DNA from 2 places in the Corynebacterium hansenii genome. Region 1 is predicted to be linked to the other one. Evidence: predicted binding sites of a transcription regulator. Region 1 holds the regulator's gene; the other holds the start of a gene.
What was found. Region 1 encodes LexA, which represses DNA repair genes until DNA is damaged. Its sites were predicted from a motif close to CGAACANNTGTTCG; they were not measured.

Region 1 (12,344 bases):
TCTCCGGTCTCGATCGAGCGGTCCGCGCCGGTGACGCTGAACCACGCACCCTCGTCCCGGCACTTCAAGGTCGAGTCATCGACCATGCCGCAAGTGACGGATCCGAACGAGACCTTCTGGCCGGCGACCAGTTCCTTTTCCGGCGGGATGCCGCCGGTGAAGTCGTAGTTGACGAATTCGACCGCACCCCCGGTCAACTCGATGCCATTCGGTCGCCCCGGCAGGGACTTCGTCGCATCCGGAGCCGACGCATCGGGCTTGCCCAAGCACGAAACCTTGCCGTCCTCCGCCAGGCAGAGGCCGACGACGTTGCCGCCGGTTCGGAAATCAAAGGCGTGGATGTCCGAACGCGGCCGCAAGTCGAATTCGCCGGCATCGACCTCGGTCAACCCATCGAACTCGTCGACCTGCGCCGCCAGTTGCCCCGATCCGGACGGAGCCCGGGCCCAAGCGCCGTCGCAAAGCAGGCGGTGACGCCGGGAACGGAACCTACAGAACCATCGCGGCGATCCAGCCTGCCGCGAGCAGCGGCAGGTTGAAGTGCAGGAACGTCGGGATCACGGAATCGCGGATGTGATCGTGCTGGCCGTCGGCGTTGAGGCCCGACGTCGGACCCAGCGTGGAGTCCGACGCCGGCGAACCGGCGTCGCCCAGCGCGCCGGCCGTGCCGATGATGGCCACCGTCGCCAGCGGCGAGAAGCCCATCGCCGTGCACAGCGGCACGTAGATGGCGGTGATGATCGGCAGCGTGGAGAACGACGAGCCGATGCCCATGGTGACGATGAGCCCGACGATGAGCATCGCGATCGCCGCCGCGGCCTTCGATCCCGCGAACATGTCGGCCGACGCCTCGACCAGCGGCTGCACGTCGCCGGTCTTGGTCATCACGGCGGCGAAGCCCTGCGCGGAGATCATGATGAAGCCGATCAGCGCCATCATCTTCATGCCCGCGGTGAAGACGTCGTCGGCCTGGCGCCACTTCACGCCGCCGGTGACCATGAACACCGCCAGGCCGGCCACCGCGCCCATCAGCAGGGACTCCGCCTCGAAGTCGGTGGACTGCATCCACACCTGGATGGCGAACGTGACGAAGATGGCCGCCAGGGCGATGTAGATCTTGCGCTTCTCGATGCTCCCCGACGCCACCGCCGCGATGCTGCCGACCGCCGCGGAATCGCCCGCCGCATCCGGGTCGCCCGCGCCCGACTTGCGCGGCGCCCCCGTCCCGGTCGCCTCGGCCATCTCGACGTCCGCGTACTCGCGCGGCTTGCGGTAGGTGACGAACACCGCCACCAGCAGGCCCGCGAACATGCCGGCCGCCGGGATGCCCATCGCCTGCAGGATGTTGATGCCGCGGGTGTCCAGGCCCGCGTTGCCGATGTTCGCCAGCAGGATGTCGTTGAGGAAGATCGAGCCGAAGCCCAGCGGGATGAACATGTAGGTGGTCACCAGGCCGAACGTCAGCGCGCACGCGGCGGCGCGGCGGTCGATGCGCAGCTTGTTCATCACGTACAGCAGCGGCGGCACGATCAGCGGGATGAACGCGATGTGCACCGGGATGAGGTTCTGCGACAGCACCGCCATCAGCGTGAAGCCCGCGAGCAGCGACCACTTGACCACGCCCACCGCCCGGCTGTTTTCCGAGGGATCCTTGCCCGTGACCGCGCCGATGATCTTGTTGGCCAGCAACTGCGGCAGCCCCGACTGGGCGACGGCCATGGCGAAGGCGCCGAGCAGCGCGTAGCTCAGCGCGATGCGCGCGCCGCCGGAGAGCCCTTCCTGGAACGCCACGAGCGTCCCGTCGAAGCCGAGACCGCCGAGCAGACCGCCGACGAGTGCGCCGATGAACAGCGCGAGGACGACATGGACCCGCGATACCGCGAGGACGAGCATCACCAGAACGGCGATCAAGACGGAATTCATGAGAAAAACCTTAGTGAACGCCCACGCCATTGCCGCATCGAACGGCGCAGCGTGCCAGTGATATCCCCGACACCGCCGGCGGCTACCCTGGTCGTCAACCATGTCTGAGCAGAAATCCCATTCCGGCCGCCCCGATCGCGGCGGTCAGCGACGCGCGCGCCGCGACGCCGGCGCCTCCCGCGGCGACCGCCCGCACGTCGACAAGCGGCCCGTCTACGCCCGCCTGGACGGCGTCACCTTCGCCGAGGCGCGCAGCTTCCGCCGCCGCCTCAAGCGGGCGTCGGCCCCCGCGGCGATCCACGCGATCTCGGAGGACATCGAGCTGGCGCGGCTGCGGGTCGAGGAGCGGCGCGCGTCGATCCCGAAAATCACCTACCCGGCGTCGCTGCCGGTGTCGGCCCGCCGCGACGACATCGCCGAGGCCATCGAGAACAACCAGGTCACGGTCATCGCGGGCGAGACCGGCTCGGGCAAGACCACGCAGATCCCCAAGATCCTGCTCGACCTCGGCCGCGGCGTGCGGGGAAAAATCGGACACACGCAGCCGCGCCGCCTGGCCGCCCGCACCGTCGCCGAGCGCATCGCCGAGGAGCTGGGCGAGAAGATCGGCGGCCACGTCGGCTACGCCATCCGCTTCGACGACCGGGTCGGCCGCGACACGTGCGTCAAGCTCATGACCGACGGCATCCTGCTCGCCGAAATCCAGCGCGACCGGCTGCTGCTCGACTACGACACGATCATCATCGACGAGGCCCACGAACGCAGCCTCAACATCGACTTCCTGCTCGGCTACCTCAAGCGCCTCCTGCCCAAGCGCCCGGACCTGAAGGTCATCATCACCTCGGCGACGATCGACCCGGAGCGCTTCGCGGAGCATTTCGCCGACGCCGACGGCAATCCCGCGCCGATCATCGAGGTGTCCGGCCGCACGTACCCCGTCGAGGTCCGCTACCGGCCGCTGGTCGTCGAGGAGACCGTCACGCGCAAGAACGGGCAGGTGGAAACGCGCGTCACGGACATCGACCCGGTCGACGGCGTGGTCGACGCCTGCCGCGAGCTGATGCGCGAGGGCGACGGGGACATCCTGGTGTTCTTCTCCGGCGAGCGCGAGATCCGCGAGGCCGCCGAGGCCATCGACGGCCAGAAGTGGCGCGGCGTCGAGGTCCTCCCCCTCTTCGGCCGCCTGTCGAACGCCGAGCAGCACCGGGTCTTCGGCCCGCATTCTTCGCGCCGCATCGTGCTGGCCACCAACATCGCCGAAACGTCGCTGACCGTGCCGGGCATCCACTACGTCGTGGACACGGGCACCGCCCGCATTTCCCGCTATTCCACGCGCACGAAGGTCCAGCGCCTGCCCGTCGAGCCGGTCAGCCAGGCCAGCGCCAACCAGCGCTCGGGCCGGTGCGGCCGCGTCGCCGACGGCATCGCCATCCGCCTGTATTCCGAAGAGGACTTCCTGTCGCGGCCGGAGTTCACCGACCCGGAGATCCAGCGCACCAATCTGGCTTCGGTCATCCTCCAGATGGCCAATTTGGGGCTTGGCGACGTCGCGGCCTTCCCGTTCGTCGACGCACCCGACCACAAGGCCATCCGCGACGGCGTCCAGCTCCTCGACGAACTTGGCGCGCTGGCCAAGCCCGAGGCGGGCGCCGGGACGTCGTCAAGCGAAAAGCGGGGGCAGGAACCGGAGCTGGCGTTGACGCCCACCGGCCGCGAACTGGCGCGCATCCCGGTCGACCCGCGGCTCGCGCGAATGCTCGTGGAGGCGCACGTCAACGGCGCGCTGAAGCCGGTCACCGTGGTCGTCGCGGCGCTGAGCCTGCAGGACGTCCGCGAACGACCGCTGGAGAAGCAGGCGCAGGCCGACCAGGCGCACGCCCGGTTCAAGGACACGACCAGCGACTTCCTCTCCTACCTGAAGCTGTGGGACCACCTGCAGGCAAAGCGCCGCGAACTATCCGGCAACCAGTTCCGCAAGATGTGCCAGCGCGAGTTCCTGCACTACATGCGCGTGCGCGAATGGCAGGATCTGATCCGCCAGCTCAACCAGGTCGTCGCCGATCTCGGCTGGAACTGGTCGGTCGAGGGCAACGAACCCTCCCCCGACGCCATCCACCAGTCGCTGCTGGCCGGCCTGCTGTCGCAGATCGGCGTGCGCGAAGGCGAGGGCAAGGAGTTCACCGGCACCCGCAACACCAAGTTCCTGGTGCATCCGGCGTCGGCGCTGTCGAAGAAGCCGCCGCGCTGGGTGATGGCCGCGGAGATCGTGGAGACCTCCCGCACCTTCGCCCGCGACGCCGCCCGCATCGAGCCCGCGTGGGTGGAGAAGCTGGCCTCGCACCTGCTCAAGCACCAGTACTCCGAGCCGCACTGGTCCACCAAGCGGGGCGCGGCGATGGCGTACCAGAAGTCGACGCTCTACGGCGTCCCCGTCATCGTCGACCGCGCGGTGCCCTACCACCGCGTCGACCCGGCGGCGGCGCGCGAGATGTTCATCCGCCACGCGCTCGTCGACGGGGAATGGACCACCCACCACAGGTTCTTCGCCGACAACCGCGCGAAGCTCGAAGAGGCCGCGCGCATCGAGGACAAGGCCCGCCGCCGCGGCATCGTCGTCGACGACGACACCCTCTACGCCTTCTACGACGCCAAGATCCCGCAGTCCGCGACGACGGCCGCGAACTTCGACCGGTGGTGGAAGAAGACCTCGCAGTCGGACCCGCACCTGCTCGACTTCGACCCCAATGCGCTGGTTAATCCGGATTCCCACGACGTGTCCGCGGTGGCGTTCCCGGATCTGTGGCAGCAGGGCACGCTGGATTTCCGGCTGTCCTACCGTTTCGAGCCCGGCGCCGACGACGACGGCGTCACCCTCCACGTCCCCGTGCCCCTGCTCGCCGGCCTGCGCGACGAGGGCTTCGATTGGCTGGTCCCCGGCCTGCGGCAGGAGCTGGCGGAATCGCTGATCCGCACGCTGCCGAAGGCTTCGCGACGTTCCGTCGTCCCCGCCCCCGATTTCGCCGCCCGTGCGCTGGCGTCCATGACGCCCTACGCCCGGCCGCTGCGGGAGTCGCTGGCCGATGCCCTGCGGCAGTTGGGCGGCTCCGGCATCAACGCCGACGACTTCGACGTGACTAAGCTGCCGCCGCACCTGCGGTTCAACTTCGCCACCGTCGACCGCCGCGGCAAGGTCACCGACCAGGACCGGGACCTGAAGGCCCTGCAGAAGCGGCGCGCCGGACAGGTGACCACCGCCGTGTCCAAGGCCGCGGGCGCGTCCGAGCACGCCGCGGTGAAGCAGTGGACGGCCGACAACATCGGCGCGGTGCCGGAAACCGTGGAGAACACGGTCGATGGCCAGAAGGTCACCGCGTATCCGACGCTGGTGGCCACGAAGGACGGCGTCGCCGTGAAGGTCGTGCCCACGGAGGCGCAGGCCAAGGCGTCGCTGGTGACCGCGACCCTGACCATGCTGCTGCGCGATTGCCCGGTGCAGGCGAAGTCCATGGTCAAGGGGCTTCCGCTGCAACAGCGCGTGGCCGTCGACGCCTGGCCGCACGGAGGCGCCGAAGGCCTGGTCGAGGATTGCCGCGTCACCGTCGTCCGCGACCGCATGATGGACGCCGGCGGCCCGGTGCGCGACCCCGCCGAGTACGCGAAGCTGCGCGATTCGGTGAAGCCGCAGGTGCCGGGCCAGGTCCGGCAGCTCGTCGTCGGCATGGCCAAGGCCCTGCCCGCGTATCACCGGGTGGTGTCGCAGTTGAACGAGTGGGACGGCCCGGCGATCGACGACATGCGCGGGCAGTTGGAGTTCATGCTGCCCAAGGGCGCCGTCGCGCGACACGGGTGGGCACATCTGCGTCACCTGCCCCGTTACCTGGAGGCGATGGAGATCAGGCTGGCCGACATGGCAACGGATCCCGACCGCGATGCGGAGCTGGAGGACGAGGTCGCGGAGGTCGCGGAGCATCTGGAGAAGCGCCTGGCCCGTCTTCCCGAGGGCCGGCGCAAGTCCGCCGCCGTGCGCGACATCGGCTGGATGATCCAGGAGCTGCGGGTGAGTTTGTTCGCGCAGCGCCTGGGCACGGCTCGGACGGTGTCGCCGCAGCGCGTGAAGAAGGCGATCGACAAGCTGCGGTAGAACCGGGCGGGGCCGGGCCATCGCGCCCGTGCTTCCCGGGCGGGGCGGCTGGCCTCGCTTGCCCGGTGCCGGATTCGTGCCGCGTTATGACCGGCGCTGTCTACTTGCCGTGCCCCAATCGCCGCGGCTTACTTTTCGCGGTTGCGCAGCGCCAGGATCTCGTTTTCGAAGTCCTGCGCGGAGGTGAAGGACTTGTACACCGACGCGAAGCGCAGGTAGCCGACTTCGTCGAGGTCGCGCAGCGGTTCGAGGATCGCCAGCCCGATGTCGTTGGAGTTGACGCGCGGAGTGCCCTTGGAACGAAGGGTCTCCTCCACCTGCTGCGCCAGCAGCTTCAGCGACGCCTCGGGCAGATCTCGGCCCTGGCACGCGCGTCGCACGCCGCGGATCACCTTGTCGCGGCTGAAATCCTCCACGACGCCGTCCCGCTTGACGACGATGAGCTGCGACCGTTCGAGGGTGCTGAAACGTTTCCCGCACGCCAGGCACTCCCGCCGGCGGCGGATGGTCATACCGTCGTCGATGAGACGCGAATCGATGACCTTCGTCTGGTCATGGTGGCAAAACTGGCAATGCACGCATACGAGCATACGGGGCCGGGCGGCCACCTCTTAATCGCCCGTTAGGCCACTCGACGGTGCGCCGGCTGCCCTACTTGAGCGCGGCGTCCGCCGTGTCCGACGCACCATTCGCGCCGGTGGAGGAGACGCCGACGTAGGTCGGGGCCGGAGGGGCATCGGGGGTCGGCGCCCCCAACCCGGAGAAGTGGAGCATGAGCCCGAACACGGCGCCCACGCCGGCGACGATGGCGAGGGAGACGGCATTGCGCCGCACCCCCTGGACGGGGCCCCGCACGATCGAACGCCCGTCGCGCACGTGCGCGATGTTCGAAACACCGTGGGTGGGCGCCGAATTGAGTTTCATTCCCCGTGTGTTCGGACGCCGCGAGGGCCCGGAAACACCGCCCGGGCGACGACTGGAGGGCCGACGTGAAGTGCGGACCCGCGTTCGATCCGCGGGCGCACCGGTTCGAACACCGGAGGCCTTACCACGGTCGCGCTCCGGCGGCGACGCGGGGCGCGACTGCTCCCCGACCCACGACGGGACGTAGAGTCCCAAGTCGTCGTTGTACCAGTTCACGGTGGACGTGCGGTAGTCTTCGATAAAGGCGGTCATCGGTTGGTTCCTTCCATCCGGTCATCCGCGGTCAGGATACGAAACGGATTCGAAAATGCCGCCCGAATTCACTGCACGGATGTTCGACTGCGTTCCTGTGTTCGATTTATAGCACCGCGTTCGGATCCCGTCCAGACACGGGGGCGAAAACTTCGAACAGTTGTGCCACCCCGTCGTCGTTTGGTGTAGTGTCGTGTTCGAACGGCAGGCACGGGTTCGCAGACCCGATCGTCCCGATGGCCGATCGACCAGAGCACGACGCAATCGAGCACGACCTAACCCAGTGGGAGTGGAAACATGGCCGACAAGAAGCAGCCGAGCAAGCAAGCGTTGACCGATCGCCAGCGGCGGATCCTCGAGGTCATCCAGGACGCGGTGTCGTTGCGCGGGTACCCGCCGAGCATCCGGGAGATCGGCGACGCCGTCGGGCTCAACTCGACATCTTCCGTGGCGTACCAGCTCAAGGAACTGGAGAAGAAGGGCGCGCTGCGCCGTGACCCCCACAAGCCCCGCGCCGTGGACGTGCGCGATCTGAAGCAGAAGCTCGACACCCACGCGGGCAAGCCCGGTCCGAAGCCGAAGACGGCCACCGTCCCCGACGTTCCGGAAGGCGCCGCCGCCCCCACCTACGTCCCCATCGTCGGCCAGATCGCGGCCGGCAACCCGATCCTCGCGGAGCAGAGCATCGACGAGCACATGGCGCTGCCCGCCGAGCTCGTCGAGTCCGGCGAGCTGTACATGCTCCGCGTCGTCGGCGAATCGATGGTCGACGCGGGCATCTTCGACGGCGACTGGGTCGTGGTGAAGTCGCAGCACACCGCCGAGAACGGCGATTACGTCGCCGCGATGATCGACGGCGGGGCCGACAGCGAGGCCACCGTCAAGGAATGGCACGAAGACCGCTCGGGCAAGTGGCTGCTCCCCCACAACGAGGCCTTCGAGCCAATTCCGGTCGACGCGGGCGTGACCATCCTCGGCCGCGTCGTCAGCGTCCTGCGACGGCTTTAACCGTCATATCGCGTGAGGCTGCGGACGCCGGCTATTGGGGCATCGCGGGACCTGGGATGGTCCAGTGCCGGTGGGTGCCCGCGACGAACGCAGGCTGATGGGCTGGCGGACGCCCACCGATGGAGGCGGCAGCCGGAGAATCGCCGCACCGGGCACCCGCCCTCCCTCCATCCGGTCGATGCACGGCACTTTGACGTAAACCCACCCCGAATGCGCAACCCCACCCGTTACAGCGGGTGGGGTTGCGCATTCGGGGTGGGTTAGCCGGTGCATCCCAGCGGGTTGCGGTGGCGGGACGGCTCAACCGCCGCAGAAGCCAATCGCAACGTCACGGGACACAATTGCCGGCGGCCCGCCACTACTCCAAGCCGAAAAGCTCGCGCACGGCGGCGCGGGCACCGTCGGCGTCCGACGCATCCAGCGCGACGCGGGCGGCATCGGCGCACTGTTGGGCGGTGACCTCAGCCAACTGCGCGCCCACGCCCGGCAGGGCCGTGGCCGCGGCGGACAGCGAGTTCACGCCGAGGCCCACGAGCACGCAGGCCAGCAACGGATCCGCGGCCGCCTCGCCGCAAACGCCCACGGGAGTGCCCGTGTCCCGGCCCGACTTGCACGTCATGTCGATCAGCCGCAGCACAGCCGGCTGCCACGGATCCGTCAGGTATGCCAGGTGCGGCGAAAGACGGTCGGCGGCCATCGCGTACTGCGTCAGGTCGTTGGTGCCGATGGACACGAAGTCCAGCACCTTCATCAGGTCGTGGCTCATCAGCGCGGCGGCCGGGATCTCGATCATCGCGCCCGGGGTGAGGCCGCGCTCGCGGCACAGGCCCGCGAACCACTCGGCCTCCTCCAGCGTCGCCACCATCGGCGCCATCACCCACGTCGGCGCCCCCTCGCCGCGGCCGGCCTTCTCCCCCGCCAACGCGATGGCGTCGAGCTGGCGCTCCATCAGGCCGGAGCTCGAGCGCGAGATGCGCAGACCGCGCACGCCCAGAGCAGGGTTGTCCTCGTGATCGAGGTTCGCGAACGCCAACGGCTTGTCCGAGCCGGCGTCCAGCGTTCGGAGCACGATCTTCGAATCCGGGAACGCCTTGAGCACCGAGGCGTAGATGTCGGCCTGGTTCTCCACCGTCGGCTCCGTCGCGGCGGACAGGAAGCACAGTTCCGTGCGGAACAGGCCGATGCCCTCCGCATCGCCCTCGGCCGCGATGCGTGCGGCGTTTCCGTCTCCGACGTTGGCCAGCAGCTGCACGCTCACGCCGTCTGCGGTGCGCCCGGGACCGGACCATGCCGCGATCTTCTCCGCCATCCGCGCGGCCTCGGCCACCGCGGCGTCCGCGACCTCCGGGTCCGGATCGACGGTGATCAGTCCCTTCGCGCCGTCCACGAGCGTCATGGAGCCTTCCTCGATGGCGCGCAGTCCCGCTCCCGCCGCGACGGCGCACGGCACGCCGAGCTGGCGGGCGATGATCGCGGTATGGGAGGTCGGGCCGCCCAACTCCGTCACCATCGCGACGAACAGCGCCGGATCCAGGGTGGCCGTGTCGGCGGGCGACAGGTCATCGGCGAGCAGCACGGAGGGAACGGTCACCGCGGGCAGCCCGGGCTCGTTCTCGCCGCGAAGCTCCGCGATGACTCGGTCGCGGATGTCCTCCAGGTCCGTGGTGCGCTCGGCCATGACGCCGCCGGCGGCCTTGAACATCTCGACGAACTTCTCGATCGCCGCCACCGTCGCCGACTCCGCGCTGATGCCGGACTTGATGTTCTTCACCGCCGCCCGGTGCCACCCGCGGTCCAGGGTGAGCTTCGAGGTGGCCAGCAGAACTTCCGCGGCATTGCCCTCGGCTCGTCCGGCCCGGGCGGCGAGGCGCTCCGAGACGGCGGTCGCGGCGGCCCGGAACCTTTCGACCTCGGCGTCGACGTCCCCGCCGGCGATCGGTTCCCCCTCGTGGGGCAGTTCGGGGCGCGGGCACACCCACACGGCGGGCGCGTAACCCACCCCCGGAACTACTGCGGTGGCCTTCAAGGATGCGGACGGGGACATGTGCTCTCCTGAAAACGTCGTGGATCGATTCACCTGGGGTGGACACGGTCCGGGGGAAATCGCTTTCCTCCGATACTACTCCACATTTCCCACACGGAAACCCAAATTTTGCTTGACTTTCCCACACATTCGGGCATAATCAGGAGTAGTTGAACACAGCCTATCGGCACCCCTCTGGACCGGCAATCCCAAGCCCAGAGCCCATAAACCCCAGCCCACAAACTGGCCCGGAAACGGGCAAACGACCCCCGAACGGACATCATTCAGGTTCGCGCCGGGAGGACACAGGAGACGACGTGTACGCAGAAGAACGCCGACGAAAGATAGCTTCGCTGACGGCCGTCGAGGGAAGGGTGACGGTGTCCGACCTCGCCCACCATTTCGACGTCACGGCCGAGACGATCCGCCGCGACCTCGCGCAGCTGGACGCCGAAGGGGCGGTGCACCGCGTCCACGGTGGCGCGGTCGCCGCCAAGTCGTTCCAGACGGTGGAGGTCAGCGTCGACGCGCGCAAGAAGGCCCAGAAGGACGCCAAGCGTTCCATCGCCCGCGCGGCGGTTGATTTCCTGCCGTCCTCCGGCGGCGGCGTGTTCCTCGACGCCGGCACCACGACCGAGGCGCTGGCCGAACTCATGGCGGCGTTCCCCGAGGAGCGGCACTGGTCCGTGGTCACCAACTCCCTCCCCAGCGCCCTGACGCTGGCGGGTGCCCCGTACATCGAGCTCCAGCTGCTCGGGGGCCAGGTCCGGGCCATCACGCAGGCCGTCGTCGGCGACGCCGCCCTGCGGTCGCTGGCGCTGATGCGCGCGGACGTCGCGTTCATCGGCTCCAACGCCCTGACCATCGACCACGGCCTCTCCACCGCGGACCCGCAGGAGGCCGCCGTCAAACGAGCCATGATCACCAACGCCCGCAAGGTGGTGGTCATGTGCGATTCCACGAAGCTCGGCCGCGATTTCCTGGTCAGCTTCGCAGCCCTCGACGACATCGACGTCGTCATCACGGACCCATCGGCCCCGCAGGCGTTCATCGACGAACTGCAGGACCACGACATCAAGGTGATCGTCGCCCGATGATTCTCACTCTCACCGCAAACCCGTCCATCGACCGAACCACGACCATCAAGGGCCCCCTCGAGCGGGGCGGCGTCTACCGTCTGGCCATGCAATCCGACGTCCCCGGAGGAAAGGGCGTCAACGTCTCGGCGGCCGTCGCCAATGCCGGCCACGAGACGCTGGCCCTCTACCCGGCGGCGAAGAACGGCCGCTTTTCCCGGCTGCTCGCGCAGACGACGATCCCGCACGAGGCGATCGACCTGCCCGACGAAGCCCGCGTCAATCTCACCATCGTCGAAGACGACGGCACGACCACGAAGCTCAACACCCCGGGGGCGCACCTGGAGGAAGAGGACATCGAACGCGTCCTCGGCCGACTCGTCCACCACGCGCCGCAGGCCTCCTGGGTCGTCCTCGCCGGTTCCCTGCCGCCGGGCGTGCCCGTCGACTTCTGGGGCACGTGCGTCCGCCGCGTCCGCGAGGCCAACCCGGATGCCGGCATCGCCGTGGACACCTCGGACGCGCCGCTGCTGTCGCTCGGCGAGTCCTTCCCCTCCACCGCGCCGGAGGTCATGAAGCCCAACGGCCTCGAACTCGGCCAGCTCGCCGGCCTGGACGGCCATGAGCTGGAAGAGCGCGCCGCCGCGGGCGACCTTGCGCCGGTCGTCGCCGCCGCCCGCCGGCTCAACGCGGCCGGCGTCGGCGAGGTGCTGGTGACGCTCGGCGCCGCCGGCGCGGCCCTCGTGCTCGACGACGGCCCCGCGCTCGCGGCCTCCCCTCCGCCCATCGTGCCGCTGTCCACGGTCGGCGCCGGGGACAGCTCCCTGGCGGGATACCTGCTCGCCCGCGAAGACGGGCTCGACCCCGCCGGCGCCCTGGCCCGCGCGGTCGCCTACGGCTCGGCCGCCACGTCGCTGCCCGGCACCACGATCCCGCGGCCGGACCAGACGAACCCGGACGCCGTCGTCGTCCGGGAAATCTAGGCGCCGCTTCCCCT
Region 2 (12,344 bases), 1.5 Mb from region 1:
GTTGGCGATCTCGATGGCCTCGGCTTCCGTGGAGAACGTCTCCACCGTGACGACCGGCCCGAAAGCCTCATCGTGCACGCAATCCATCTCCCGGGTGCAACGGTCGATGACGGTGGGCTCGTAGAACCAGCCGTCGTCAAGCTTCGCCGACCCGTCCGCCGACGGACCCGTCGCAACCGCCCCACCGCAACGCACTCGCGCGCCCTGCTCGCGGGCGCGGTCGACGTACGCGGCGACCTTCTCGCGATGCTGCTCCGAAATGAGGGCGCCGGTCTCCGCTTTCTCATCGAACGGGCCGCCCAAGGCGATGTGCCGCGCGCGCTCTGTGAGATCGTCGACGAACTTCTCCGCGATCGACTCCTCCACGATGATGCGCGCACCCGCCGAACAAACCTGCCCGGAATGGACGAACGCGCCGTTGAGGGCATTGTCCAACGCGGCCTCGTAATCGGCGTCCGCGAAAATGACGTTCGGGTTCTTGCCGCCGAGCTCCAGCGCGATCTTCTTCACCGTCTTCGACGCCTCCGCCGCGATCACCCGGCCCGTGACCAGACCACCCGTGAAGGACACCATGTCCACACGCGGATCCGACGACAGCGGGGCACCCGCCTCGGCGCCCGCGCCGGTCACCAGGTTGGCGACGCCCTTGGGCAGGCCGAGTTCGTCGAGAAGCTCCAGCAGGAGGATCGACGTGTGCGGCGTCAGCTCCGCCGGCTTGAGCACGAACGTGTTGCCCGCACCCAGGCACGGCGCGACCTTCCACGCGACCTGCAGCAACGGGTAATTCCACGGCGTGATCAGGCCGCAGACGCCCACCGGCTCACGCACCACGCGCGACGCAACCGTCGGATCGCCGGCATCGACGACGCGGCCCGCATCCAACCCGGCGAGCTTCCCGAAATACTTGAAGCAGGCGATGATGTCGTCCATGTCCGCCTCGGACTCCGGCAGGCGCTTGCCCGTGTCCAGGGACTCGGCGCGCGCGAACTCGTCGCGGCGCTTCTGGATGCCATCCGCGACCTTCAGCAACAGCTCCCCGCGATCGAAGGCCGTCCACGCCGACCAGGAATCCTCGCCATCGGCGTCGAAAGCCGCGCGGGCGGCCGCGATCGCGCGCTCGGTGTCGGCGGCCGCGGCCTCCGACACGTCGGCCACGCGGTTGCCGTCCGCCGGGCACGTGATGGTGCGGGTCTCGCCCGACGCCGCGGGGCCCCAGGTGCCGTCGATGTACAGCGTTGCGGGGGCGGCGGCGCCCGTGGGATTGGCGGTGGCGGGGGTGGTGCCGGTGTCGGCGGGGGTGGTGCCGGTGTCGGCCGTGTCCGCGTCGGTTTCGGTGTTTGCGTCGCTCATCGGTTCTCCTTCGCGTTGGCGTTGGTCGTGTCGGTGACGTAGTCGTCGGTCCACTCGCGGACGGGGTCGGCGGAGTCGGACATGTCCGAGTTGCCGGGAAGATCGGCCTGCATGTGCAGGAACTCCAGATGCCGCTCGTACAGATCCAGGACGTCTTCGATGATCTGCGTCCCTGTGTACCCGTAAACGTCGTAACCCAGCGACCCGGTCAGCGTGAACACCTCGAGGCGGTGGTACGTCACGTCGGCGTCCCGGTCCAGGTGAATGCGGCCGGCGAACGACGGCGTCGGGTGCTCCGTGGGATAGACCTGGTAGCGGAAATCACGCTCGTCGCCGAAGCGGACGAGCAGATCCAGCTGGTCGATGCCGATGTCCTCGACGACGCTGCGGGTGAGGGTGACGTCGGCGCCGCGCTCGCGGATGGCCTGCGCGACCTCCGTCAGCGCCGGGGCGACGACCTCGTCGACGTGGCGGCGGGTCTGGCGCTTGCCGGGGAACGTCATGGCGCGCGTCAGGCGCTGGCGCCAGTTGCCGCCCGCGCCGTCGGCCCGGCCGGAGATGGCGCCTCGGATGGTCCGCGTCGCGGAGTCCTTCTGCAACATCTCCAGGCGCAGGGACTTGAACAGGCCGTACATGATCAGGTAGATGACCACCGCGAACGGCAGGCCCATGACGATCGTCGCCGACTGCAGCGTCGGGATGCCGCCGACGAAGAGCATGGCGATGGTCAGGACACCGACCACCACAGCCCAGAAGATGCGCGACCACGCCGCCCCGTCCTGGCGGGTGTCGGTGATCTTCGAGGTGAAGTTGCTCATCACCAGCGCGGCGGAGTCCGCCGAGGTGATGTACAGCAACAGGCCGATCAGCGACGCGACGCCCGCGACCACCATGCCGGCCGGGTACTGCTCGAGCAGCAGGTAGAACGCGCGCTCCGGCATGTCGACGGCCATCTGCCCGAACTCGTCGTCCCCGCCGAGGACCAGATCGAGGGCGGAGTTGCCGAACACGGACACCCACAGCAGCACGAAAACGAACGGGATGGTCAGCGTGCCCACGATGAACTGCCGCAGGCTGCGGCCGCGCGAAATGCGCGCCAGGAACAGGCCGACGAACGGCGCCCACGCGACCCACCAGGCCCAGAAGAACAGGGTCCACGAGTTCATCCACTCCTGCGCGTCGGAGAACGCGTAGGTGTCCATGGTCATGGACGGGAACTTGGACACGTACTCGCCGATGTTCATGACCAGCGCATCGAACAGGAACGCGGTGCGGCCGGTGACCAGGATGTACAGCATCAGGCCGATGGCCAGGCCGACGTTGAACTCCGACAGGCGGCGGATGCCCTTGTCCACGCCCGACACCGCCGAAATCGTGGCCACGAACACGGCGACGACGATCAGCGCGATCTGCATCGGGATGTTCTCGGGCAGGTCGAACAGGACCTTCAGCCCGTAGTTCAGCTGCACGACGCCGATGCCCAGCGACGTGGCCACGCCGAAGACGGTGCCGAGCATCGCGGCGATCTCGACGGCATCGCCCGCCGCCCCGTGGATGCGCTTGCCGATGATCGGGTACAGCGCGGACCTGATGGTCAGCGGCATGTTCAGGCGGTAGGCGAAGTAGCCGAACGCCATGCCCATCAGCGCATACAGCGCCCACCCCGTGATGCCGTAGTGGAACAGGGTGAACACGACGGCCTGGCGGGCGGCCTCGATGGTCTCCGGGTCGCCGGCCGGCGGGCCGTAGAACTGGGCGACCGGCTCCGCGACCGAGAAGAACAGCAGGTCGACGCCGATGCCGGCGGCGAAGAGCATCGACGCCCACGAAAACAGGTTGTACTGCGGTTTCGCGTGGTCCGGGCCGAGCTTGACGTGGCCCGCCTTCGACACGGCGATCCAGATCATGAACAGCACCGCGACGGTGGCGGTGACCACGTAGAACCAGCCGAGATTCTCCGACACGGCGGAGACGATCGCGGCCAGGGTGTTCGCGGCGTTCTCGCGCGCGAAAATCGCCCACAACGCGATCGCGATGATGCCGGCACCGGAAACCAGGAACACCGGCAGGTTCACCGGCGGCGATTCCGGCGGCCCGGCTTGCGATGCGGGACCGTAGGGGCTGTGCCGCTCGGGGGCGATTGAGCTTGCCGACGGCTCACGGGCCGGTGATGGACGTTCATTCATAAGAAATATCCCTCGTTTGACTCATGACCGTTCAAGTGTAGGCCGTTAATCAAATCGACCCATGTGACCAGCCGCATATACGGTGATAATCATCACGCTGACCAGCGACGATGACGCGGCGCGGCAACTTGACACTACTGGGCAAGTTGGCACGGGCCGCCGAGGTCATGTCATCCTTTGGGGGAACCCGCTGCGTGACAGCGCACCCCCGCTACCCCACGACATCCGGAGGAAACATGCCCGCATTCCCCTTCTCCCGCCGCCGGAAGAACTCCGCCGACGGACCCGTCGAGCACAAGGACATCGTCATCGTCGGCGCCGGCTCCGCCGGTTCCGTCCTGGCCAACCGCCTCTCGGACGACTTCACCACCTCCGTCCTCGTCCTCGAGGCCGGCCGCATGGACTCGCTGTGGGACCTGTACATCCACATGCCGTCGGCGTTCTCGTTCCCCATCGGCAACCGCTTCTACGACTGGGCCTACGAATCCGAACCCGAACCGGAGATGAACGGGCGCCGCATCTACCACGCCCGCGGCAAGGTCGTCGGCGGCTCCTCGTCCATCAACGGGCAGATCTACCAGCGCGGCAACCCCATGGACTACGAAAAGTGGGGCGCCCGCGAAGGCCTCGAAGAGTGGGGCTGGAGCAACGTCCTGCCCTACTTCAAGCGCATGGAAAACGCCCTCGGCTCCGACCCGGATGACCCCCGCCGCGGCCACGACGGCCCGCTGCGCATGAAGCGCGGACCGGCGGACTCCCCGCTGTTCAAGGCCTTCTTCAAGTCCATCGAGCAGGCCGGCTACCACTACACCCCCGACGTCAACGGCTACCGCCAGGAAGGCTTCGGCCCCTTCGACGCCAACATCGACGGCGGCAAGCGCCTGTCGGCGTCGCGCGCCTACCTCCACCCCGCGCTCAAGCGCCCGAACGTCGAACTGCGCACCCGCGCCCACACCACCCGCATCCTCTTCGAAGGCACCAAGGCCGTCGGCGTCGAATACCGCAAGGGCGGCCGACTGCACCAGGTCCGCGCCGACAAGGTCATCCTGGCCGGCGGCGCATTCAACTCGCCCCAGCTCCTCCAGCTGTCCGGCGTGGGCGACAAGGACCTGCTGAACAAGGTGGGCATCAACGTCGTCAAGCACCTGCCCGGCGTCGGCGAAAACCTGCAGGACCACCTCGAGGTCTACGTCCAGTACAACTGCACCAAGCCCGTCAGCTCCCAGCCGTACCTGGAGAAGTGGCGCTGGCCGTTCATCGGCCTGCAGTGGATCCTGACCAAGAAGGGCCCCGTGGCCACCTCGCACTTCGAAGGCGGCGGCTTCGCCCGCTCCAACGAAAACGAGGCCTACCCCAACCTCATGTTCCACTTCCTGCCGCTGGCCATGCGCTACGACGGCACGAAGCCCGAAGGCGACCACGGCTTCCAGTTCCACGTCGGCCCCATGTACTCCGACGCCCGCGGCCACGTGCGCATCACGTCCTCGGACCCGATGAAGAAGCCCGAGATCCTGTTCAACTACCTCTCCACCGACCAGGACCGCCGCGAATGGGTCGAGGCCATCCGGACGTCCCGCAAGCTGCTGGACACCCCCGCCATGCGCGAATACTGGGACGTCGAAACCTCCCCCGGCGCCGACGTCGAAACCGACGAACAGATCCTCGACTGGGTCCGCCGCGACGCCGAGACCGCACTGCACCCGTCCTGCACCTGCGTCATGGGCCCCGAGTCCGACGAAATGGCCGTCGTGAACCCCGACACCATGGGCGTCCACGGCACCGAAGGCCTCTACGTGGTCGACGCGTCCGTGCTGCCCGGCATCACCAACGGCAACATCTACGCCCCGACCATGATGATCGCCGAGAAGGCCGCCGACCTCATCGCCGGAAAGACCCCGCTCGAGCCGCTGGACCTGCCCTACTACCGGGCCGGCCACGGCGACCCGCTCGACCCGCCGGAGGCTGCGGCCAAGTAGCCGGGCAGTTTGGGTCAAACGCGTTGGGTCGCGCTCGGCAGAATCGGGTTCGGCAGGTCGGCTCAGGAATGTCGGGCCCGGCAAGTCGGCTCAGGTTTGTCGGGACCGGCAAGTCGGCTCTGGAAGGTCGGGCCGGCAGGTCGGATCCGTTAGACCGGCTTCAGCAAGTCGGGTCCGGCGGTCCAGCTGAGCCGGCCCAGTAAAACGCTCGGGCGGCAACGGATCCCCCATCCGTTGCCGCCCGTTTTCGGCGTCTGACGCCGACCGGCTCGCGCCAAGCGCGCCTTACTCGCCCTGCAGCGGGCCGAGTTCCTCCACCAGAACCTCCTGGACGACCTTCATCGCGGACAGTGCCGCGGGGGCACCGCAGTAACCGGCGGTGTGGATGACGGCCTCCGTGATTTCCTCGCGGGACAGGCCGTTGCGCAGACCACCGCGGACGTGACCGCGCAGCTCGCCGGTGGCGCGCAGGGCCACGAGCATCCCGATGTTGAGCAGGCTGCGGTCGCGATTCGCCAAGCCATCGCGGGTCCACACGGAACCCCAGACCGTCTCCGTGATGTGCCGCTGGAGACCCTCGCCGTCGGTGCCGGCGTTGCGCTCGAGTGCGGCGTCGACGAAGTCGTCGCCCATCACCTCGCGGCGGACGCGAATGCCGGCGTCGAAACGGCCATCTTCGGTGGAATTCTGATCGGTCATGTGAATCGTGCCCCTCGTCGTGTGGATCGCCTGCGCCGGCGGCGCCGTTGATGCCGTCTGCACCGCGGTGGCGGTGGGCACCACGGGCGCGGTTGGTACCTGCTGCGGCGAGTTCGCCGCCGGGTTCGTGGGCGTCGACCACGTCCGGTTGCACCATCTGCGCCATGGGCGAATTGTGATCGGTTCATTATCATCACATCGCGCCGCGGTTGTCCGTTCGGACACCCCCTTTTCGAGTGCACCTCGTCACCCCGCCGAGGCTCATCGCCACAGGGTCCCGCGCGCTTCCTCCATTTCGCGCCGCTCCTTCTGGTACTTCGCCCACCACGTTGCGCTCCATCCGGGCGATTTCCTGGCGGCGGGAGAATCGTTGAACTCCGGAGCTTTCCCGGGGAACCGGTGCCCCGCGCGCCCCGTATCCCTCGGGTGCGTGGCGTGCCCGCAGCCGGGAGCGGATTTGGTGTCGTCGTTCTCGCGGTGATGCTCGGGGCAACGGTAAGTCAGATTGTCGATGTCGGTGCCTCCCCCATTTGCCCAGTCGTCGATGTGGTGCGTTTCGCAATCGATCGCCGGCTTTTCGCAGCCCGGGTACGTGCACACGGTTTCCGAGGCGAGGAGGGCAATCCGCTGACACAGGCTCGCGGTGCGCCGCGACCGCCCCAGTTGCAGGGGCCTGCCCGCGAGGTCATCGAGTTCCGCCAGCCACGAGTACGTGTCGGCGCCGAGCGACAGCAGCTCCTCCAGCGTGAGGTCAATGCCCGTATTCGTCGGGAACCGCTTTCGATCCAACCGCTTCGCCTTCAGTTCCTCATCCAGTTCCGACGCGCGTATCGCGACGACCACGGCCCCCACTCCCGGCAACTTCTTCCCCAACGGTTTGGCGCTGCCCGAAAACAGGTCCGCGACGAACGGGCATTGCTCCGGATCCCACCATGGCGAGTCGGTTCGCACCCACCGCAGCAGCCCCTGCTCCGGCCCACCCGGCCCACGGGTTCCCCGCGACGGCTGCCCATCCGGCGCCTTCTCATTCGGCGGGTGCGTCCGGCGCTGCGGTTGACCCGGTGGCTGCGTGTCCGGCGACTTCTCATTCGGTGGGTGCGTGCGTCGCCGCGATTGCTCCGGGGACTGCGCGTCCGGCGGCAACTCTCCCGGTGCCCATGCGCCCGATGGCTGCGGTTCGGGTGACCGTCCACCCGCGGGCGGGTCCCCATCGAAGCCGCCACCGGATTCGGCATGGCTTTTCTGCTTTGCGACGCCGCCGGCATCCCAATTGCCGCCATCGTCCCCGAAGCCACCGGCATCCCAATTGCCGCCATCGTCCCCGAAGCCACCGGTTTCCCAATTGCCGCCATCACCACCACCGTCGGCCCATTCCGGCCCGGCGAGGATGTTCACCATGATGTGGTGGAGTGCATGAACCCGCCGTTGGCCGACCGTCCGGAAGTCGGAGGTCCCCTCGGGCAAGTCCATGAACATCCCCGGCGCGGCGTTGACGTGCATGGCCGCGTTGACCAGAGCGGCCGTCGGCGCGGGCAACAGCGCGGTCATCCTGCACATGCCGTTGACATCCGGAGCGTGGACGGTCAGATACGCCTTCGATGCGCCGGCCTTTTCCTTCGACTTCCGTTTGCGCAGATGAGGTTCCGCTTCGGACGACATCATGGGGAGGAATCCCGCGGCCTTCGTCTCATCGACCTTGTCGGCGATGGCGTCGGCCACCTTCTCGACCATCCCGTGCTCCTGCCCGTCGAAGGCACCGAGAAACCTGTTCAGCTGCCGTGAGCGTTCGATGGGGAAGTTGCCCTTGCGCGCGGACGCTTCCAGGGACGCCGCGATTTCCCGGCGCTTTTCCTGAAGCTCGGCTCTCGCGGCTATTTCCTCGGCGTTTGCCTCCGGGGGAGGGTCAGGGTCCGGCTGCGGCCGGAGCGTGTCGCGGTACTCGATGATGTGCGCCGCCTGCGAGTCGGTGCAGTCCAAGATTCGGCGGAGGTAGGACTTTGCGGTGGCCCTCCCTCCCAGCCTCCGGTGCGCCTCGACGGTGAGCGCGACGTCGGCGAAGAGCCCGAGGACGGCGTCGGACTGGCGCAGGAACAGGAAGAACTTGGCCATCGCACCTTCGAGCCGGTCATATCCCGGATCCCCGGCGTCGGTGATTTCCGATCGAAGGTCGAGCGCCACCAGCTGCGAGACGATGCCGCCCAGCTCACGAACGAGCCGTTCCGCCCGGATCCCGGTCGACTCGTTTGACTCGGGTGTGCCGGGCGGCCCCATTAAGCCCCAGTCGGGCCGTTCGCTTAGCGCCGCTCCCGCCCCAGTGCCCACCACGCTGCCGGAATCAACGTCGGCTCCCTTGTCCGAACCATCGTCCGCTCCGGCACCGGGCCCATCGCTTGCTCCAGCGACGGGAGCGACGCCGGCCTCACCTCCAGAATCGATCCCGGCACGAGCGCCAACTCCGACGCCCGAGCCACACTCGCCTTCATTTTCGGACACGACCCCTCCCGAACTCCATGATCCCCGCATCACGTGAACGTTTGTTCCAACGCCCACGATAAGCGTCCGAACAGCCCTTCGCCACCCGGACACGACAATCACGGTCCCCCAGGTCAAATGACAAGCGACGCCCGCCCGCCCCGAACAACCGCTCGGGACGAACGGGCGCCGCAAAGGCACCTCAGGCCGGAGCCCTACACGTCACGCATCCAGCAGCCAGTCGTTGGGGCTGAACAGCTCGAAGTGGATGCGGGCACGGTCGACGCCGCGCTCGGCGAGCTGGCCTCGGACGTGCTGCAGGAAGCCGTTTCCGCCGCAGATGTAGAACTGCGCGCCCTCCGGCAGCTCGACGCCGCCATTGTCGGACAGGTCCATGAATTCCGGCTCGTACCAGCGCTTCTCGGAACCGTTGACCAGAGCCTCGACCGCGGCCCCACGCTCCGCGCCGAGCGCGTCGGCCGCCTCCGACCGGTCGGCATGGCAGGACAGCACCCGGCGCTCCGACCCGTTGGCGGCGAGGAAGTTGAGCATGCCGACCATCGGCGTCGCGCCGATGCCGGCGGACACCAGCACCACCGGCTCATCCGAGTCCACGTCGAGCACCAGATCCCCCGCGGGCAGGGAAGTCTCGATCTCATCGCCGACACGCACGTCGTCGCACAGCTTGTTGGACACCTCGCCGGCGGGCAGGTTCGCGAGTTCATCGGCGGGCACGCGGCGGACGGCGAACTTCAGCACGCCCTCGCCCGGCACGCCGACCAGCGAGTACTGGCGCAGCTGGCGCGCGCCATCCGCCATCGTCTGCCGCACGGAAATGTACTGCCCCGGCTCAAATCCGGGCAGCTCCGTCCCCTTGCCGCGCACGCCGAACACGACGACGTCGTCGCTCAGATCCTCCCGCGAGACGACCTCCGCCGCGCGGAACACGTCTCCGGGGGCGACGCCGGACTCGTCGTAAAGCTGCTTTTCGAAGTCCACCAGAACGCGCTGCATTTCCAGGTACACCGCATCCCACGCATCGCGGACGGCGCCCTGGAACACCTCGGGGGTCAGGACCTCCTCGATGGCGTCGAACAGGTGGCGGTGGACGATGGGGTACTGCTCCTCGACGATGCCGACGGAGATGTGCTTGTGGCCGATGCGCGCCAGCAGCTCTTCGGGGGCGGGGGCATCGGGGTCGACGAGCGTGGCGGCGAACGTGGCCACGGAGGCGGCGAGCGCCTTCTGCTGCGCGCCCTGCTTCTGATTGCCGCGATTGAAGGTGTCGGCGAGCAGCTCCGGATGGGCGGTGAACATGCGGCGGTAGAAGTTCGGGGTGATATCGCCGATGTTCGCGCCGACGACGGGCAGCGTCTGGCGGATGATCTCCGCCTGCTCGTCGGTGAGGCCGGTTTTTTTGACGTCGATGGTGGCCATGGGTGCTCCCTGTGGGATGTCGGGGTGGGGGTCGCCGACAACGCTAGCACCTAATGCGCATCTGCTTTGCGCATTAACCGGAGCGGGGGTAACGGGCCAGGTGGGACGGTCAAAAAACAGCTGGCCCTTGCTTTGCGACGGCCACCCCCGCCGCCACCGAGGAGAGTGGAGAATTCCCCCGGGAGCGCTATTCGGGCTTGCCCACGCCGAGCAGCTGGAGCGGCGTTCCCGCGCCGCGGTCCGGCACGAGATCGCGGATGGTGATGGGGTCGAGGTGCGCGAAGAACGCCTCCTGGGCGCCCGCGAGCGCGCCGCGCAGCCGGCAGCCGGGCAGCAGCGGGCAGTTCGTGCCGACGCAGTCGACGACCTCGCCGCCCTCCAGTTCGCGGAGGATATGCCCCACGGAGCGATCCAGGGCACCGTCGGCGAGGTAGATGCCGCCATAGCGCCCCTTGACGGCGGTGACCAGCTCCATTTCGACGAGTTTGGTCACGACCTTCGCCACGTGGGCCCGCGACGCATTGAGCTCGTCGGCCACCGCCCCCGCGGTGAATTTCCGCCCGGGTTCGCCCGCCGCCATGCGCATGATGATCCGGAGGCTCAGGTCGGAGAACACCGTGAGCTGCATGTCGGGCACAACCTCTCTGGTCACGAAAGCGGGCGCGGCGCGGATTCGGGCGGCGCGTGCGATCCGGCGCTCGGGGCCCGCCGGGCTTTCGCTGCCAGTGACTTTATCCGAACCCCAGCTGCGTAAATAGCCCCCGAGCATGTCTTTTTCGTCACGCGTCGATGAATCGTGCCAAATGTACCCGACCGGGTATCCGGCCACACCCATTACCCCCACCCGTACCGGGCCGGCGGCATGCGGTACCCCCGGCCTCGCGCGGCACCCCCGGCAACAGAACACGCCCCTCCCTCCGCCGGCGCGATGCCGGCGTCGGAAGGGGCGATCCTGGACGCGTATTGCGAACCGGGCGGGCCCGGCTCACCGAAGGCGAATCACTTCTTGGTCTCGCGCTCCTTGATGCGGGCCTTCAGGGCCTCGAGCTCGTCCCACATCTCCTGCGGCATGCGGTCGCCGAGGGACTTCAGCCATTCCTCGTTGTCCGCGATGTCGCCCTGCCACTTCTCGGCCGGGGCCTTCAGGGCTTCCTTGACGTCCTCGATCGGGGTGTCCAGGCCGGTGAGGTCCAGGTCCTCGGCGCGGGCGGTCTTGCCCACGACGGTTTCCTTGGCCTCGACGCGGCCCTCGATGCGGTCGATGATCCACTTCAGGACGCGCGAGTTGTCGCCGAAGCCCGGCCACAGGAAGCGGCCGTCGTCGCCGCGGCGGAACCAGTTGACCAGGAAGACGGACGGCATGTTGTCGCCGCCCTTCTTGCCCATGTCGACCCAGTGCTGCAGGTAGTCGCCGACGTTGTAGCCGATGAACGGCAGCATGGCCATCGGGTCGTGGCGCAGCGAGCCGACCTTCGCCTCGGCGGAGGCGGCGGTCTGGCCGGAAGCCAGGGTCGCGCCGATGAAGGTGGCGTGGTTCCAGGACAGGGCCTCGGTCACCAGCGGCACGGTGTCGGGGCGGCGGCCGCCGAACAGGATGGCGTCGAGCGGGACGCCCTTCCAGTCGTTGAACTCCGGAGCCGCGACCGGGCACTGCGCGATCGGGGTGCAGTAGCGGGAGTTCGGGTGCGAGGACAGCTCATCGGAGTCGGGGGTCCAGTCGTTGCCCTTCCAGTCGATGAGGTGCTCCGGCTTGCCTTCCAGGCCCTCCCACCAGACGTCGCCGTCATCGGTGAGCGCGACGTTGGTGAAGATGGAGTTGCCCTTCTCCAGGGTCTTCATCGCGTTCGGGTTGGAGTCGTAGTTGGTGCCGGGGGCGACGCCGAAGAAGCCGTTCTCCGGGTTGACGGCGTACAGGCGGCCGTCCTCGCCGAACTTCAGCCAGGCGATGTCGTCGCCGACGACCTCGGCCTTCCAGCCCTCGATGGTCGGGGTCAGCATGGCCAGGTTGGTCTTGCCGCAGGCCGACGGGAACGCGGCGGCGACGTAGTAGACCTTGTCCGACGGGTCGGTGAGCTTCAGGATGAGCATGTGCTCGGCCATCCAGCCCTCTTCCTTGGCCATGACCGAGGCGATGCGGAGGGCGTAGCACTTCTTGGCCAGGATGGCGTTGCCGCCGTAGCCGGAGCCGTAGGACCAGATTTCCTTGGTCTCGGGGAAGTGCGTG

Region 2: a site for LexA is predicted at 8,772-8,785, ahead of CHAN_RS13085 (HNH endonuclease signature motif containing protein). Genes of this name have one in related genera too.

The regions. Positions count from the first base shown of each region.
Region 1 is NZ_CP047211.1:1,357,536-1,369,879, reverse strand. It holds gene CHAN_RS06065 (hypothetical protein) at 1-389, opposite strand, end outside; partial or broken gene CHAN_RS06060 (Na+/H+ antiporter NhaC family protein) at 490-1,584, opposite strand; partial or broken gene CHAN_RS13740 (transporter permease) at 1,726-1,893, opposite strand; gene hrpA (ATP-dependent RNA helicase HrpA) at 2,024-6,064, shown strand; gene nrdR (transcriptional regulator NrdR) at 6,193-6,642, opposite strand; gene CHAN_RS06045 (hypothetical protein) at 6,716-6,988, opposite strand; gene lexA (transcriptional repressor LexA) at 7,538-8,248, shown strand; gene ptsP (phosphoenolpyruvate--protein phosphotransferase) at 8,607-10,292, opposite strand; gene CHAN_RS06030 (DeoR/GlpR family DNA-binding transcription regulator) at 10,589-11,368, shown strand; gene CHAN_RS06025 (1-phosphofructokinase family hexose kinase) at 11,365-12,330, shown strand.
Region 2 is NZ_CP047211.1:2,940,879-2,953,222, forward strand. It holds gene CHAN_RS13065 (aldehyde dehydrogenase family protein) at 1-1,350, opposite strand, end outside; gene betT (choline BCCT transporter BetT) at 1,347-3,536, opposite strand; gene betA (choline dehydrogenase) at 3,773-5,512, shown strand; gene CHAN_RS13080 (carboxymuconolactone decarboxylase family protein) at 5,798-6,211, opposite strand; gene CHAN_RS13085 (HNH endonuclease signature motif containing protein) at 6,473-8,704, opposite strand; gene CHAN_RS13090 (globin domain-containing protein) at 8,906-10,120, opposite strand; gene CHAN_RS13095 (RrF2 family transcriptional regulator) at 10,308-10,748, opposite strand; gene CHAN_RS13100 (phosphoenolpyruvate carboxykinase (GTP)) at 11,120-12,344, opposite strand, start outside.